One region of the Aminobacter sp. P4_D5 genome, then DNA from elsewhere that is predicted to be linked to it. Evidence: riboswitches for the same ligand, from Rfam matches in the RefSeq annotation. Region 1 holds a riboswitch; the other holds the start of a gene.

Region 1 (9,405 bases):
CGCGCCGGCGCCAGCACTAGCGTACCGTTGCGCACGACATGGCCAGGCAGGGCGGCGTCCCACCAGTCCGCCGCCTGCCTGCCCAAGGTCAGTACGGTTACTTCGGCGCTCTCGCGCTCGCACCATGGCGCCAGCATGCCGCCGGCTTGCCATGAGGCATTGCCGGCGATCTGACGTCGCTGCTCGACGACCGTGACGCTTGTACCGCGCGACGCCAGCTCATGGGCGAGCGTCAGGCCGGTGACGCCCGCGCCGCGGATGAGCACCTTCATGGCTGGCCTGCTGCCTCCGTTCCTTCGACCGCCATATAGAGGTCGCCGCCATCGCGGAATTTCTCCGCCATCGCCGCCATGCCGGCGGCGCGCGCCTCGTTGCGGATGTCGTGCGAAATCCGCATCGAGCAGAATTTCGGCCCGCACATCGAGCAGAAATGCGCCACCTTGTGTGCTTCCTTGGGCAAGGTCGCATCGTGGAAGGATCGGGCCGTGTCGGGGTCGAGCGACAGGTTGAACTGGTCTTCCCAGCGGAACTCGAAGCGTGCCCGCGACAGCGCGTCGTCCCTGACCTTGGACGCAGGATGACCCTTGGCGAGATCGGCGGCATGGGCCGCGATCTTGTAGGTGATGACGCCGACCTTGACGTCGTCGCGGTCGGGCAGGCCGAGATGCTCCTTGGGGGTGACGTAGCAAAGCATGGCCGTGCCGAACCAGCCGATCATCGCCGCACCTATGCCCGAGGTGATGTGGTCGTAGCCGGGCGCGATGTCGGTGGTCAAAGGCCCAAGCGTGTAGAAGGGGGCTTCGCCGCAGACTTCCAACTGCTTGTCCATGTTTTCCTTGATCTTGTGCATCGGCACATGGCCGGGGCCTTCGATCATCACCTGGCAGTCCTTGGCCCAGGCGATCTGGGTCAGCTCGCCAAGCGTTTCCAGTTCGGCGAACTGGGCTGCGTCGTTGGCGTCGGCAATCGAGCCGGGGCGCAGGCCGTCACCGAGCGAGAAGGCGACGTCATAGGTGCGGCAGATGTCGCAGATTTCCTCGAAATGCTCGTAGAGGAAGCTTTCCTTGTGGTGATGCAGGCACCACTTGGCCATGATTGAGCCGCCGCGCGAGACGATGCCGGTGACCCGGTCGACGGTCAGATGGATATAGGGCAGCCGCACGCCGGCATGGATGGTGAAATAGTCGACGCCCTGTTCGGCCTGCTCGATCAGCGTGTCGCGGTAGATTTCCCAGGTCAGGTCCTCGGCAACGCCGCTGACCTTTTCCAGCGCCTGGTAGAGCGGCACAGTGCCGATCGGCACCGGTGAATTGCGGATGATCCAGTCGCGGATGTTGTGGATGTTGCGGCCCGTCGACAGGTCCATCACCGTGTCGGCGCCCCAGCGGATCGACCACACCATCTTTTCGACCTCTTCGGCCATCGACGAGGTCACAGCCGAGTTGCCGATATTGGCGTTGATCTTGACCAGGAAATTGCGGCCGATGATCATCGGCTCGCTCTCTGGATGGTTGATGTTGGAGGGGATGATCGCCCTTCCACGCGCAACTTCTTCGCGGACGAATTCAGGTGTGACGAAGTCGGGAATGACAGCGCCAAAGCTCTCGCCGTCGCGCTTCATCTTCTCGCGCAACTGCTCGCGGCCGAGGTTTTCGCGGATGGCGACGAACTCCATCTCCGGCGTGATGATGCCGGCGCGGGCATAGGCAATCTGGGTGACTGCGCGTCCGCCGGTGGCGCGCAGCGGCTTGTTGCGGACAGGGAACTCCGGCGTCAGCCTTTCGCCCGAGACAAAGCCGTTGTCCTCGGCTTTCACGGTGCGGCCGTCGTAACGTTCGACGTCGCCGCGGGCGACGATCCAATCCTCGCGCAGCCTGGCCAGGCCGCCCTCGATATTGGTTGTCACAGTCGCGTCGGTGTAGGGACCCGACGAATCATAGACCGTGACGGGCGGCTCCATGGCGGTCGGGTGCACCGAGATTTCGCGCATCGGCACGCGGATGCCGGGGTGGATGAGACCTGGTTTGTGGACCTTTTTCGAGGCGGGCAGTGCGCCTGTTGTGACGGTCGGGGTCAGGGCATTCATGGTGAGCCTCCTTGCTCTGATGCAACGGAGACCCAGTTCGTGCGATGAGGAGGAGGTGAGACCTTGCCTGAGGGACTTCGAGCGTTTGCTCGAATGCCGATGCCGGAAGAAGCCGACCCGCGAAGCCTCGCACCGTCCCTACGCCAGTGTGAACTGGATCAGGTTCAACGGGTCACTGCGCTGCGCGAGCTAGCAGTATCTCAGCCCCTTGTCGGGACCCCCCTGGTGAGCCTTAAGGATGAGCGCGGAACGGGCCTTCTGTCAACCGGGCTTTCGATATTGTCGCGACAATGCCAAACTCACCGCGGACGGCCATTGCGGTTTTCAAAGCGTTGGGATAATAGGTCAGCGTTACTGACATAAATTGTCTGCCGCGCAGGGAGGACCAGTTGGCCTGCGCGCGAGACAGGAGGAACATCCGTGACGGACAATCCCTCGCCACTCAAGTTCCACGTGCCCGAGCCCGAGGTTCGGCCGGGCGGGACGCCCGACTTTTCCAACGTGCCGATTCCCAAGGCCGGATCGGTCATGCGACCGGAGGTTGATGTCGATCCGCGCAACATCCGTGATCTCGCTTATTCGATCATCCGGGTGCTTAACCGCGAAGGTGATGCTGTCGGGCCCTGGGCCGGCACGCTGACCGACGAGGAACAGCTCGAAGGCCTGCGCCACATGGTGACGCTGCGTACTTTCGATGCGCGCATGCAGATGGCGCAACGCCAGGGCAAGACCTCGTTTTACATGCAGCATATGGGCGAGGAGGCGGTGAGCTGCGCCTTCCGCAAGGCGCTCAATCCCGGCGACATGAACTTCCCGACCTACCGCCAGGCCGGCCTGCTGATCGCGGGCGGCTACCCGATGGTCGAGATGATGAACCAGATCTATTCAAACGAGCGTGACCCGCTGAAGGGCCGTCAGCTGCCGGTGATGTATGCCTCGAAGGAGCACGGCTTCTTTTCGATCTCGGGCAATTTGACGACGCAGTACATCCAGGCCGTCGGCTGGGCGATGGCCTCGGCGATCAAGGGTGACACCAAGATCGCAGTCGGCTGGGTCGGCGACGGTGCGACGGCGGAAAGCGATTTCCACGCAGCGCTCGTCTTCGCATCGACCTACAAGGCACCCGTCGTGCTCAACATCGTCAACAACCAGTGGGCGATCTCGACCTTCCAGGGCATCGCCCGCGGCGGCTCCGGCACCTTTGCCGCGCGCGGCCTTGGTTTCGGCATTGCGGCGCTGCGCGTCGACGGCAACGACTATCTCGCCGTCCATGCCGTGGCCAAATGGGCGACCGAACGCGCGCGGCGCAACCTCGGCCCGACGCTTGTCGAATATGTCACCTACCGTGTCGGCGCGCACTCGACCTCCGACGATCCGTCCGCCTATCGGCCCAAGACCGAGTCCGACGCCTGGCCGCTCGGCGACCCGGTGATCAGGCTCAAGAACCATCTGATCAAGCGCGGTCTGTGGTCGGACGAGCGCCACAAGCAGGCCGAGGCTGAGATCCTCGAAACCGTCATATCAGCGCAGAAGGAAGCGGAAAGCCACGGCACCTTGCATGCCGGCGGTAAGCCGTCGACACGCGACATGTTCGAGGGTGTCTATGCCGAGATGCCGCCGCATCTCAGGCGCCAGCGCCAGAAGGCGGGGGTATAAGCCATGCCGCGCATGACAATGATCGAAGCCATCCGCAGCGCCATGGACGTTGCCATGGGGCGCGATGACGATGTCGTGGTCTTCGGCGAGGACGTCGGCTATTTCGGCGGTGTTTTCCGCTGCACGCAAGGCCTCCAGCAGAAATACGGTCGTTCGCGTTGTTTCGACGCGCCGATCAGCGAATTGGGCATTGTCGGTGCCGCCATCGGCATGGCCGCCTACGGGCTCAAGCCATGCGTCGAGGTGCAGTTCGCCGACTACGTCTATCCAGCATATGACCAGATCGTTTCGGAAGCGGCACGATTGCGCTACCGATCCAATGGCGAGTTCACCTGTCCGATCGTCGTGCGCATGCCGACCGGCGGCGGCATCTTTGGCGGACAAACCCACAGCCAGAGCCCCGAGGCGCTTTTCACCCACGTTTCAGGTCTCAAGGTGGTGGTTCCGTCCAATCCGCTCGATGCCAAGGGCCTGCTGATCGCTTCCATCGAAGATCCGGATCCGGTGATCTTTCTGGAGCCGAAACGATTATACAACGGCCCCTTCGACGGCCATCACGACCGGCCGGTCACGGCATGGTCGAAGCACGAACTGGGCGAGGTGCCCGATGGGCACTACACCACGCCACTCGGCAGGGCGGAGATCCGCCGGCCGGGCTCTGATGTGACTGTGCTGGCCTATGGCACCATGGTCTATGTCGCCCAGGCGGCTGCCGAGGAAACCGGCATCGACGCCGAGGTCATCGACTTGCGCACGCTGTTGCCGCTCGATCTCGACACCATAGTCGCCTCGGTCAAGAAGACCCGCCGCTGCGTCATCGTCCATGAAGCGACATTGACCTCCGGCTTCGGTGCCGAACTTGCAGCGCTTGTGCAGGAGCACTGCTTCTACCACCTCGAAGCGCCGATCGCGCGCGTCACCGGCTGGGATACGCCTTATCCGCATGCGCAGGAGTGGGACTATTTCCCCGGTCCGAAGCGTGTCGGGCAGGCGCTGATTGAAACGATGGAGGCCTGAGCATGGGCGAACATGTCATCAAGCTTCCCGACGTCGGCGAAGGCGTGGCCGAAGCCGAGCTGGTCGAATGGCACGTCAAGGTCGGCGACCTTGTCCGCGAGGACGCAGTGCTTGCTGCCGTCATGACCGACAAGGCGACGGTCGAGATCCCGTCGCCGGTCGATGGCGAGATCAGCTGGCTTGGCGCCGAAATCGGCGACACCGTCGCTGTCGGCTCGCCGATCGTGCGGATCAAGGTGGCCGGCGATGCGCCAGCTGACACGGCGCCTGCCAAAGCACCCGCTCCGGCCGAGCGCGAGGGCAAGGATGTTGCGCCAACTGTCGCCGCGGAAACCGCTTCTGAGCCGGCTAAGAAAGTCGAATCAACACCCGCTGTGAAGGCTCCCACACCGGCCGCTGCACTCAAGCCAATGCCGCAAGCGACCGTTGGCCTGCCCCGACCGGAAGGCGAACGGCCCATTGCTTCGCCCGCTGTCCGCCTGCGCGCCAAGGAAGCCGGCATCGATCTGCGTCAGGTCCCAGGAACTGGTCCCGCTGGCCGGGTCACGCATGAAGACCTCGACGCTTTCGCCTCGCGCGGCGCACAGCCGGCAGCAACTGGCTTGGAGGCCAAGACCGGGGTCGAGGAGATCAAGATCGTCGGCCTGCGCCGCCGCATCGCCGAGAAGATGTCGCTGGCCAAGTCGCGCATTCCCCACATCACCTATGTCGAGGAAATCGACGTCACGGCACTGGAGGAACTGCGTACCAAGCTCAACGCGTCGAAAAAGCCGGACAGGCCGAAGCTGACGCTGTTGCCATTCCTGATGCGGGCGCTGGTCAAGGCGGTTGCCGAGCAACCGCAGCTCAATGCGCTGTTCGACGACGATGCCGGCGTCGTCATGCGCCATGCCGGCGTGCATATCGGCATGGCCGCGCAGACGCCGGGCGGGCTCGTTGTTCCCGTGATCAAGCATGCCGAAGCGCGCGACCTGTGGGACTGCGCCGCCGAGGTCAATCGCCTTGCCGATGCCGCCAAGGCAGGCACGGCGACGCGAGAGGAACTGACCGGCTCGACCATCACCATCACCTCGCTGGGCGCGATGGGCGGCGTCGCCACCACGCCTGTCATCAACTACCCAGAGGTGGCGATCGTCGGCGTCAACAAGATCATGGTGCGGCCGATGTGGGACGGCACCCAGTTCATACCGCGCAAGATGATGAACATCTCCTCCAGCTTCGACCATCGCGTCATCGACGGCTGGGACGCGGCGGTCTTCGTCCAGCGCATCAAGGCGCTGCTCGAAGCGCCGGCAATGATCTTCATGGAAGGCTGAGGCGATGAAGGAAATTTCCTGCAAGCTTCTCATCATCGGCGCCGGCCCCGGCGGCTACATCTGCGCCATCCGCGCCGGCCAGCTCGGCATCGACACGGTGATCGTCGAAGCGGCCAAGCCGGGCGGCACCTGCCTCAATGTCGGCTGCATCCCCTCCAAGGCGATGATCCATGCAGCGGATGAGTATCTCAAGGTCTCCGAGATGGCTGGAGGCACCAGTCCGTTCGGCATCAGCGTATCGGCGCCGGTGCTCGACCTTGCCAAGACCGTCGCCTGGAAGGATCGTATCGTTGGCCGCTTGACCAGCGGCGTGGCTGGGCTGCTCAAGAAGGCCAGGGTCAAGTCGGTGCAGGGCTGGGCGCGCTTTCGTGACGGCAAGACCGTCGAGGTCGACACCGAGACCGGCTTGCAGGTGATCCGCGCTGAAATCATCGTCATTGCCACCGGTTCCGCGCCGGTCGAACTGCCGTTCCTGCCCTTCGGTGGGCAGGTGATTTCGTCAACCGAGGCTCTGGCACTCAAGCACGTGCCGGCTGAGCTTGCCGTTGTCGGCGGTGGCTATATCGGGCTGGAGCTCGGCACTGCCTTTGCCAAGCTGGGCTCAAAGGTGACCGTCGTGGAAGCCTTGCCGCGCATCCTGCCGCAATATGACGCCGAACTGACGCGGCCCGTCGCCAAGCGCCTGGAAGCGCTCGGCGTCAAGGTGATGACGGGTGCAAAGGCCAAGGGGCTCAGCGCCAAGGGCGATGCGCTTCTGGTCGAGGCAGCCGATGGCAGCGAGCAGAAGATCGCGGCCGACAAGGTGCTTGTCACCGTGGGCCGCAAGCCGCTTGTCGAAGGCTGGGGGCTGGAGGAGATCGACCTCGATCGCGACGGCCGTTTCATCCGCATCGACGAACAGTGCCGCACCTCGATGCGCGGCATCTACGCTATCGGCGACGTCACCGGCGAGCCGATGCTGGCGCACCGTGCCATGGCGCAGGGCGAAATGGTCGCCGAGATCGTCGCTGGCCACAAAAGAAGCTGGGACAAGCGCTCGATCCCCGCTGTCTGCTTCACCGATCCAGAGATCGTCACTGCAGGCTTGTCGCCCGACGAAGCAAAAAACCTCGGTATCGAGATCAAGTCATCGCAGTTCCCGTTTTCGGCCAATGGCCGGGCGATGACGCTGGCGAGCGAGGACGGCTTCGTGCGCATCGTTGCGCGCGCTGACAACCATCTGGTGCTCGGTATCCAGGCGGTCGGCGCTGGCGTTTCGGAGCTGTCAGCGGCCTTCAGCCTGGCCATCGAGATGGGCGCACGGCTGGAGGATATCGCCGGCACCATCCATGCCCATCCAACTCAGAGCGAGGCTTTCCTTGAGGCCTCTTTGCGCACGCTTGGCCATGCGCTGCATATCTAATCTGTGACGCGGCCCTGCGCCGCGTCACCTCGTGCCTTGCCGTGGCGTGCCGCTTAGGCTAACAAGCCCACGCACTGGACGACCAGTGCCTTGAACGCTCGGGGACGGCCCCATCCAAAAGATGGCGCCAATAATTGCTACCCCGACCGAAACTCATCTCAAAAATCGCGAAAAAGCTGCGGAACCGCTTTTGGCGGACCGTAGGCACGCTTGGTCAATTTTGGCTTCCGGATATGGCTCCGGTGCGCGCGCTTTCGCATCAGCAATCGAACCGACCGGAGAGGCACTGTGGCCGGACCAATAGAACAATTTGAAATCAAGCCGATTTTCACCCTCTTCGAGTTTGCGGGGCAGGAATTCGCTTTCACCAACTCCGCCGCTTATATGGTGGGGGCAGTGGTGTTCGGCGGGTTGTTCCTCATGCTTTCGACGAGCGGTCGAGCGCTGGTGCCCTCCCGCCTGCAGTCGATCACCGAACTGATCTACGAGTTCGTGTCAAAGACGCTGCGCGACAATGCGGGCGAGAGCGGCATGAAGTTCTTTCCGCTCGTCTTTTCGCTGTTTGTCTTCATCCTGATCGCCAATCTCGCGGGCTTGTTCCCCTACGCGTTCACGGTCACCAGCCACATCATCGTGACCTTCGCTTTCGCCATGCTGGTGTTCGGTACGGTCACGATCTACGGCATCTGGAAGAACGGCCTCGGCTTTTTCCGCCTGTTCATGCCCTCCGGTGTGCCGCTGCTCTTGTCGCCGATCATCGTGCCGATCGAGATCGTCTCCTATATCTCGCGCCCGATCAGCCATTCGGTGCGTCTGTTCGCCGTCATGCTCGCCGGCCACATCACGCTCAAGGTCTTCGCCGGTTTCGTGGTCAGCCTCGGCAGCATGGGAACCCTCGGCATCTTCGCCGCCATCCTGCCGCTGACGATGACGGTCGCGCTCACCGGGCTCGAACTTCTGATGGCGGTGATCCAGGCCTACATCTTCACCATGCTGACCTGCATGTATCTGAACGACGCGCTGCACCCCGGCCATTGATCAGGCACAAGTCACTTGAAAACAAAAACCCCGGCGTAAAGCCGGGGTTGATGGATTGGCGGCTGTCGGCCGATCTCGATTCTCAGTCGCGCGGCGGCCAGACCTTGTCGCTCATGCCCATCTTGGGTTCGCCCAGCAGCGGTGTCTTCAGCGCATAGACGCCGTCGATCGCAAACAGCCAGATGATATTGCGGTCATATTCGGTGAACACCGCAAAGCTCGCATTGTCGTAAGTGTAATCCGGCATCTCCTTGTCTGTCGGGAAACGCGGAACGAAATAGCCGGCGATCTTGGGATCGGCGGGGTTCTTGACGTCGAAGAGCTGCAGACCGGCATTGTAGAAGGCATATGGCGCGAGCCCGTCGCGGCCATGGCCCGGCTGGTGCGTGGTGCCCGAGCGCTTCGGCCCAAAACTGCCCTTGCGCTGGCAGAAATCGGTGAAGTTCGCGTCCTTGGGCGGTGTCGGCCGCGGCAAGGTCGCCACGATCTCCGGCTTGGCCGGATCCTTGGCGTTGATCACCAGCACATCCTTGTAGGGCTCGTAGCAGTTCGAGTTCATCGGATAGCCGTTGGCGAAGACATAACCGGTGCGGGCGTACTGGGAGGTGTCGACATTGTCGAACTCGGTGCCTGCGAAGCTCGGCGCAATGCCGACATGCCCCTTCATCTCAGGGTTGTCGGGGTTGGTCAGGTCGAAGGTGTAAAGGCCAAGCCCGCCCATGGCGCCGAAGGCGATCTTGCCGCCCTTTTCCACCGGCGTCGGCAGGAATGGCGGCATGCGCGAGCCCATCCACGAGGTGCGGTTGCCGGCGCGCGGGTTCATCAGGTAGGCGTTCTCGCTCGCCTTGTCGCCGACCACCTGGCCCGGCACCTTGACCTGGCTGACGAAC
Region 2 (6,908 bases), on a different contig from region 1:
GTGGCGCTGGGCGAGGTCGATGCGCTGCGGCGCGTTGGGATGGCTTGCCAGGAAGTCGAGGCTGGCATCGGTGGCGCCGCTGACCGCGCGCAGGTCGGCGTAGGCGGCCATCGACTGCAGGAAGCGGCCGGCGGCAAATGGGTCGTAGCCGGCCTGGCCGCTCATCTTGATGCCGATGCCGTCGGCTTCCAGTTCCTGGTTGCGCGAGAACTGCGCGAGCCGCAGCTTGCCGCGGATCAGCGCTGCCTTGGCCGTCGGGCTTTCGCCGAGCACGTCGGTGACGACCTTGGTCGCCAGCACTTCCTCGGCTTCCTTCTGCTGGCGCTGGATGCCGTGATTGGCGGTGACGTGGCCCATCTCATGCGCGATGACCGCCGCCAGTTCGGCCGAATCATTGGCCAGTGCCAGTAGCCCGCGCGTTACGTAGAGATAGCCGCCGGGCAGGGCGAAGGCGTTGACGTTGGGCGAATTGAGGATGGTGATGCGGTAGGTCTGGTTCGGGTTGCTGGAAACCGTCGTCAGGGAGCCGACGACCTTGGCGACCATGCGCTCCAGCTTGGGATCGGAATACTCGCCGCCATAGGTCGCCAGGATGCGCGGATGCTGGGCCTTGGCGATCTCGGCGAGCTTGTCGTTGCGGGTGACGTTGTCGACCGTCACCGGATTGTTGGACGGCTGGAACCCGGATTCACGAATGTCGGAGGTGTTGAGCATCTGGCAACCGGAGACGAACGCCGACAGCGCCACAGCGATGGCTAGTCGCGTGTAGCGGGGCGTTTTCGTCTCGATCAGTCCGTCGCGGCAGATGGGCAGAGCTCGCGTCCTTTCAAATTCCTTCGGCGGCAGGCGAAGCAGATACCGGCCCGCGTCCCAGGACGTAGCCAGACTCAGCTTGCCAACACAATAAGGCCATTACCGCCAATATGGCGATTTGGCTGTAAATTATGTCCGCTTCCGGGCAACTCGGCGTGATCGTGTCATCGCCGTTCACTGCCGATATAGTGTCGGAACGCCTCAGGTCCAGAATTGGTAAAGAAATCTGCAGTCTTTCCTGTTGCGGAAACCGTCCCGGACTCGACGAAAACCATGTTTTCGGCGAGTTTTCGCGCATCTTCGGGCTGGTGTGTCACGAAAAGCACGGTCATGCTGCGTTCTGATTGGACGCTTGCCACAAGGTCGAGCATGTCGTCACGCAACGCTGGTCCAAGCGAGGCAAAGGGTTCATCCAGCAGGAGAATCGGGCGATCGCGCACCAGGACGCGTGCGAGCGCGACACGTTGGCGTTCGCCGCCAGACAGCTCACGCGGCAGGCGGTTTTCCATGCCGGCAAGGCCGACGCGCGCGAGCGCTGTCACGATATCCTGCCTGTCAGTGGCGCTCAGCCGCAGCGCCGGCGAACGCCCCAGACCAACATTCTTGGCAACGTCGAGATGGGCGAACAGATTGTTTTCCTGAAACACCATCGACACCGGCCGCTCGGCTGGGGGCGCCGAGGTCAGATCCGCACCGCCGATCAGAACGCGGCCTTCACGCGGCGTCTCGAAGCCGGCAACGAGATTGAGCAGTGTCGATTTGCCGGCACCGCTCGGCCCCATGATCGCGGTGATCTCGCCGGGCGCGAAGTCGACGTCAAAGCGCACCATGGTGTCGCTGTAGCTGAACACCACCTGGTCGAGGCGCACCGCCGCACGTGTCGAGGTCATTTCGAAGTCTCCCTGCCGAGGCGGTCGGCGAGCATCATCAAGGCAAGGCACAACAACCCAAGCATCAGCGCCAGCCCAGCCGCATCGTCGGTGCGGTAGCTGCCCATGCGGGCGAGCAGAAGATAAGGCAAGGTCTGCACCGCGTCGCTGCCGAACAGGGCAATCACGCCGAGATCGCCGAGCGACAGCGCCATGGCAAAAGCGAAGGCGGTTGCCAGCGGGCGACGTAGCACCGGCCAGTCGATCAGCCGCAACCTGCTCCAGCCTGATATGCCGAGCTGGGCGCACAGCCTTTCGTGGCGTTCGCTCGCGGCATCGTATGCAGGGCGGACTGCGCGGACGGCAAACGGCATCGCCATGACCGCATTGACGGTGACGACCATGAATGGCGCCAGTGCAAACACGTCGACCGTCTGCCGCACCAGCACGAACCAGCCAGCGCCGATGACGATCGGCGGCACCACCAGCACGAAACCAGCACCTGTATCGGTGAAGCGTTCGAGCAGCGATTTTTTGTCACCCCGTCTGCTGCCGGCCACTGCCCGGCGTGCCATCACCAGCGACAGGGCAAGTGCTGCGGCAAGCGTTGCCGACAGCGTGGCCAGCACGATACTGGTCAGCGTCGCGCGCTGCACCGATGCCTCGCCGGCGAGGCGGCCAAGGTCGGCTTTGAGCCCGGAGGCGACGGTCGCCAGCATCGGCCCGCCAACGAAGAGGAGGGCAATGAGGATCACCGCGACGTTGAGCGCCTTCTCGCCTGCCTTTGCCTGGATGTAGCTACGACGTGCCACCGGAAGGTTGGCGTCGCCGGTCGTGTTGGCGCCTAGCCGCATCAAGGCGAAGACCACAACGGCAGTGAGCGCGATTTGCAGCAAGGTGAGCGCGACAGCGCGGGCGGGGTCGAAGTCGAAGCGCAGCGCCTGGTAGATCGCCACTTCCAGCGTCGTTGCAGCTGGTCCGCCCCCGAGCGTGAGCACGATGGTGAAAGACGTGATGCACAGCATGAACACCAGCCCGGCGATGCCGGGCAGGGACGCGCGTATTGCCGGCCATTCGATGAGGCGGAAGCTTGCGCGCGAGCCCATGCCGAGCTGGCTCGCCAGCCGCCACTGGTCGGTCGGCACCGTTTGCAGCGCTTCCAGGATCAGCCGTGTCGCCAGCGGCAGGTTGAAGAAGACATGGGCAACGAGGATGCCCGACAGGCCGTAGATGCCGGGCCATGTTCCGCCGGTCAGCGCCACGAGCGGTTCGGCGAAATAGCCGGCGCGGCCATAGAGCGACAGGATGCCAAGCGCTGCGACGATGGCCGGCAGTGCCAGCGGCACGGCAAACAGGCGCAGGATCAGCCCACGGCCGGGAAATTGCGGGTGCCGCGACAAGGCGCGCGCTACGAGGATCGCGGGAGCGACCGATAGCAGCGTCGACAGCAGCGCCTGCCACAGCGTGAAGCGGGCGACACGGAAAAGATAACCGTCGAAGGCGGCGGCCGCACCTTCAGGGTTGCGCAGGGCTTCGATGCCAAGGCCGGCAAACGCCCCGCCGATCAGCACGCCGATGGCGGCGAGCGCTGCGATGCCAGCGGTGATGCGGTGGTCGCGACGGCTCATGGACATGCTGAGCCGGTCGGACGGATGGCAAACTGCGGAAGGTTGCGCTCCGCCCCGCCCCCCTCTGGCCTGCCGGCCATCTCCCCCTCAAGGGGGGAGATCAGCAGCTTCAACGCCCCTCTACTTTCGACAACATCTAACGTTGGCGAAGGCAGTGCCGCAGCCAATCTCCCCCCTTGAGGGGGAGATGGCCGGCAGGCCAGAGGGGGGTGTTCAAGCACAGCCATCGCAGGTCGATAGAACTTACTTGCTCATCACGCTGAGCCACTCATCAACCCAGGCCTTGCGGTTGGCAGCAACCTCGTCGGCGCTGAACAGCAGCGTCTTGGCCGGCTTCACCAGCCTGTCGAAGGCCGGGTCGAGCGGCTTGTCGGTCTTGCCGGCAGGCAGCATCCAGTTGGTCTCGGGCACCACGTCCTGGAAACCCGGGCTCGTCATGAAGGCCATGAACTTTTCCGCCAGCGGATTCTTGGCGCCTGTCGTGGTGATGCCGGCAACTTCGATCTGGAGATAGTGGCCTTCCTCGAAGGATGCCGCCTGGTAGCGCTCAGACTTGTCCGCGACCATGTGGTAGGCCGGCGAGGTGGTGTAGGACAGCACCATCGGCGCCTCGCCCTTGGTGAACAGGCCGTAGGCCTCGCTCCAGCTCGGCGTCACGGTCAGAACGCGACCCTTGAGCTTGGCCCAGGCTTCCGGCGCCTTGTCGCCATAGACCGACTTGACCCACAGCAGCAGGCCGAGGCCCGGCGTTGAGGTGCGCGGGTCCTGGATCGCGATCTTCTGCTCGGGGTCGCCCTCGACCAGTTCCTTCAGGCTCTTGGGTGGGTTCTTCAGCTTTTCGGTGTCGTAGACCACGGCGAAGTAGCCGTAGTCGTAAGGCACGAAAGTGTCGTCCTTCCAGTCGCCGGGAACCTTGACGTCTTCGCCGGCAGCGCCATGCGGGGTAAACAGGCCGGTCGCCTTGGCCTCGGCGGTCAGGTTGGTGTCGAGGCCGAGCACGATGTCGGCCTTGGTCGAGGCGCCTTCGAGTTTCACACGATTGAGCAGGGCCACACCATCAGCAACCGAAACGAAGTCTACTTCGCAGCCGCATTCGGCCTCGAAGGCCTTCTTGACCTGCGGGCCGGGACCCCACTCCGAAGTGAAGCTTTCATAGGTGTAGACGGTAAGTTTGCCTTCGGCGGCGGCCGGAAAGGCTGCGGCGGCAAGCGCCAGGGCCGAGGTCAAGGACAGCAAGATCGTGCGCATCGGCGCGCCTCCTTTATTGGTGTTGAAAGGGAATTTGAAGCGCCGGGCGTCCGAAGCATCTAATCCCTCCGCCGGTACAAACCGGATCAGGTTCAGCGGGTTGGCTGGATTTCCCCATGCCTCTCAGCCGACGCGTGTGAACACGTCAGGCACCCCGTTAGAGCGGTTCAACAAATAGGGCCGTGCCGCAGGCCACGCAAGCGGTAGTTTGCCGGCCACGAACCAACGTCGCGGCCTTCCGTTTCGGCCGCCGGACTGGTAATGCGCTGCCATGACCCGGTTCACCATACTCCTTGGCGGCGAGCTTTTGCGCACGCCGCTCGTCGACCGTCAGGTCGCGGGCAGCCGTGTTATCGCGGCCGATGCCGGCATTCGCCACGCCACCACCCTGGAACTGATGCCGGAGCTGTGGCTCGGCGATTTCGATTCCGTGCCGGCTGACGTCGATCCGCGCTTTGCCGACCTGCCGCGCGAGACGTTTCCTGAGGAAAAGGACAAGACCGACGGCGAACTCGCTATCGCGGCGGCACTCCAGCGCGGCGCGACCTCGCTGGTGCTCGTCGGTGCCTTCGGCGGCCCGCGCGCCGACCATGCCTTTCTCCACCTCGCTCTGGCGCTGCGGCTTGCCGAGGCTGGCACCGAGGTGATCCTGACCAGCGGGCGCCAGGAGGCGCATCCGCTTTTGCCGGGCACGATGAGCTTCGACTATGACGACGGCACGTTGTTTTCCGTACTTGCTTTTTCCGAACTGTCTGGCCTGTCCGAAGAGGGCGCCAAATGGCCGCTCAACGGCGTCGACGTGCCGTTCGGCTCATCGCTGACACTCTCCAACGAAGTGCGGGGCACCTTGCGTGTTTCGCTCGGTAGCGGCCGCGCGCTGCTTCTCGCCCATCCCTTTCCTGCCTTGGAATTCTGAACATGGCGCCACCGCTTCTCAATCTTGACGGCATCCGTCTGACTTTCGGTGGCACGCCGCTGCTTGATGGCGCATCGCTGTCGGCGGCTTCGGGCGACAAGATCGCTTTGGTCGGGCGCAACGGGTCGGGCAAGTCGACGCTGCTCAAGATCGCTGCCGGGCTGGTCGAACCGCAGGATGGCGTGGTGTTCCGCCAGCCGTCGGCGACGATCCGCTACCTGCCGCAGATGCCCGACATGGATGGCTTCGCTTCGGTGCGCGCCTATGTCGAGGCTGGTCTCGGACCCGCAGATGACCCGCACCGCGCCACCTATCTGCTCGACCATCTTGGCCTCACCGGCGAAGAGTCTCCGGCCGACCTGTCGGGCGGCGAGGCGCGGCGTGCCGCCCTTGCCCGCGTCATGGCGCCCGAGCCCGACATCATGCTGCTCGACGAGCCGACCAACCATCTCGACCTTGCCGTTATCGAGTGGCTGGAGGAAGAACTGATCCGCACCTCATCAGCGCTGATCGTCATTTCGCACGACAGGCGTTTTCTCGAGCGCGTCAGCCGCAACACGGTTTGGCTCGATCGCGGCCAGACGCGCCGGCTCGACCGTGGCTTTGCCCATTTCGAGGAATGGCGCGACCAGATTCTCGAGGAGGAAGAGCGCGACCAACACAAGCTCGGCCGCCAGATCGTGCGCGAAGAGCACTGGCTGCGCTATGGCGTGACGGCGCGGCGCAAGCGAAACATGCGCCGGCTCGGTGAGCTGCAGACGATGCGCCAGAGCTTCCGGGGCCATCGCGGTGCCGAAGGCGTGGCGACGATGGTGGCGAGTGAGGCGGCCGAATCCGGCAAGCTGATCATCGAGGCCAAGAACATCGACAAGGCTTTCGGCGACCTCGTTGTGGTCAAGGACTTTTCCACCCGCATCCAGCGCGGCGACCGTGTCGGCCTGGTTGGGCCGAATGGCGCCGGCAAGACGACGCTGCTCAAGATGCTGACCGGCGAGCTTGAGCCCGACGCCGGCACGATCCGGCTCGGCGTTAATCTTGAGATCGCCACCCTCGACCAAAAGCGCGAGGCTGTCGATCCGCACGAGACACTGTCGAGCTACCTGACCGACGGGCGCGGCGAAAACCTTGTCATCAATGGCGAGCAGCGCCACGTCGTCTCCTACATGAAGGACTTCCTGTTCAAGCCGGAGCAGGCGCGCACGCCGGTGCGCGAGCTCTCGGGCGGCGAACGCGCCCGGCTGATCCTGGCGCGTGTTCTGGCACGCCCGGCCAATCTGCTGGTGCTCGACGAACCGACCAACGATCTCGACATGGAGACGCTGGAATTGCTGCAGGAACTGGTCGCCGGTTTTGCCGGTACCGTCATCCTCGTCAGCCACGATCGCGACTTCCTCGACCGTACGGTGACCAGCATCATCGCGCCCGACGTCGAAG

Evidence for each region. Region 1 has a riboswitch for thiamine pyrophosphate ahead of thiC (phosphomethylpyrimidine synthase ThiC). Riboswitches for the same ligand answer to the same signal wherever they lie in the genome.
Region 2: it holds a riboswitch for thiamine pyrophosphate, as region 1 does, so the genes downstream of both, thiB (thiamine ABC transporter substrate binding subunit) here and thiC (phosphomethylpyrimidine synthase ThiC) in region 1, are expected to answer to the same signal.

What each region holds. Positions count from the first base shown of each region.
Region 1 is NZ_JBFUIP010000036.1:30,486-39,890, forward strand. It holds gene thiO (glycine oxidase ThiO) at 1-272, opposite strand, end outside; gene thiC (phosphomethylpyrimidine synthase ThiC) at 269-2,086, opposite strand; TPP riboswitch at 2,204-2,320, opposite strand; gene AC1DWF_RS10550 (thiamine pyrophosphate-dependent enzyme) at 2,507-3,742, shown strand; gene AC1DWF_RS10555 (alpha-ketoacid dehydrogenase subunit beta) at 3,746-4,759, shown strand; gene AC1DWF_RS10560 (dihydrolipoamide acetyltransferase family protein) at 4,762-6,075, shown strand; gene lpdA (dihydrolipoyl dehydrogenase) at 6,080-7,477, shown strand; gene AC1DWF_RS10570 (F0F1 ATP synthase subunit A) at 7,766-8,515, shown strand; gene AC1DWF_RS10575 (LVIVD repeat-containing protein) at 8,598-9,405, opposite strand, start outside.
Region 2 is NZ_JBFUIP010000049.1:17,938-24,845, reverse strand. It holds gene AC1DWF_RS13145 (M48 family metalloprotease) at 1-714, opposite strand, end outside; gene thiQ (thiamine ABC transporter ATP-binding protein) at 978-1,703, opposite strand; gene thiP (thiamine/thiamine pyrophosphate ABC transporter permease) at 1,700-3,316, opposite strand; gene thiB (thiamine ABC transporter substrate binding subunit) at 3,554-4,558, opposite strand; TPP riboswitch at 4,605-4,725, opposite strand; gene AC1DWF_RS13125 (thiamine diphosphokinase) at 4,830-5,474, shown strand; gene AC1DWF_RS13120 (ABC-F family ATP-binding cassette domain-containing protein) at 5,477-6,908, shown strand, end outside.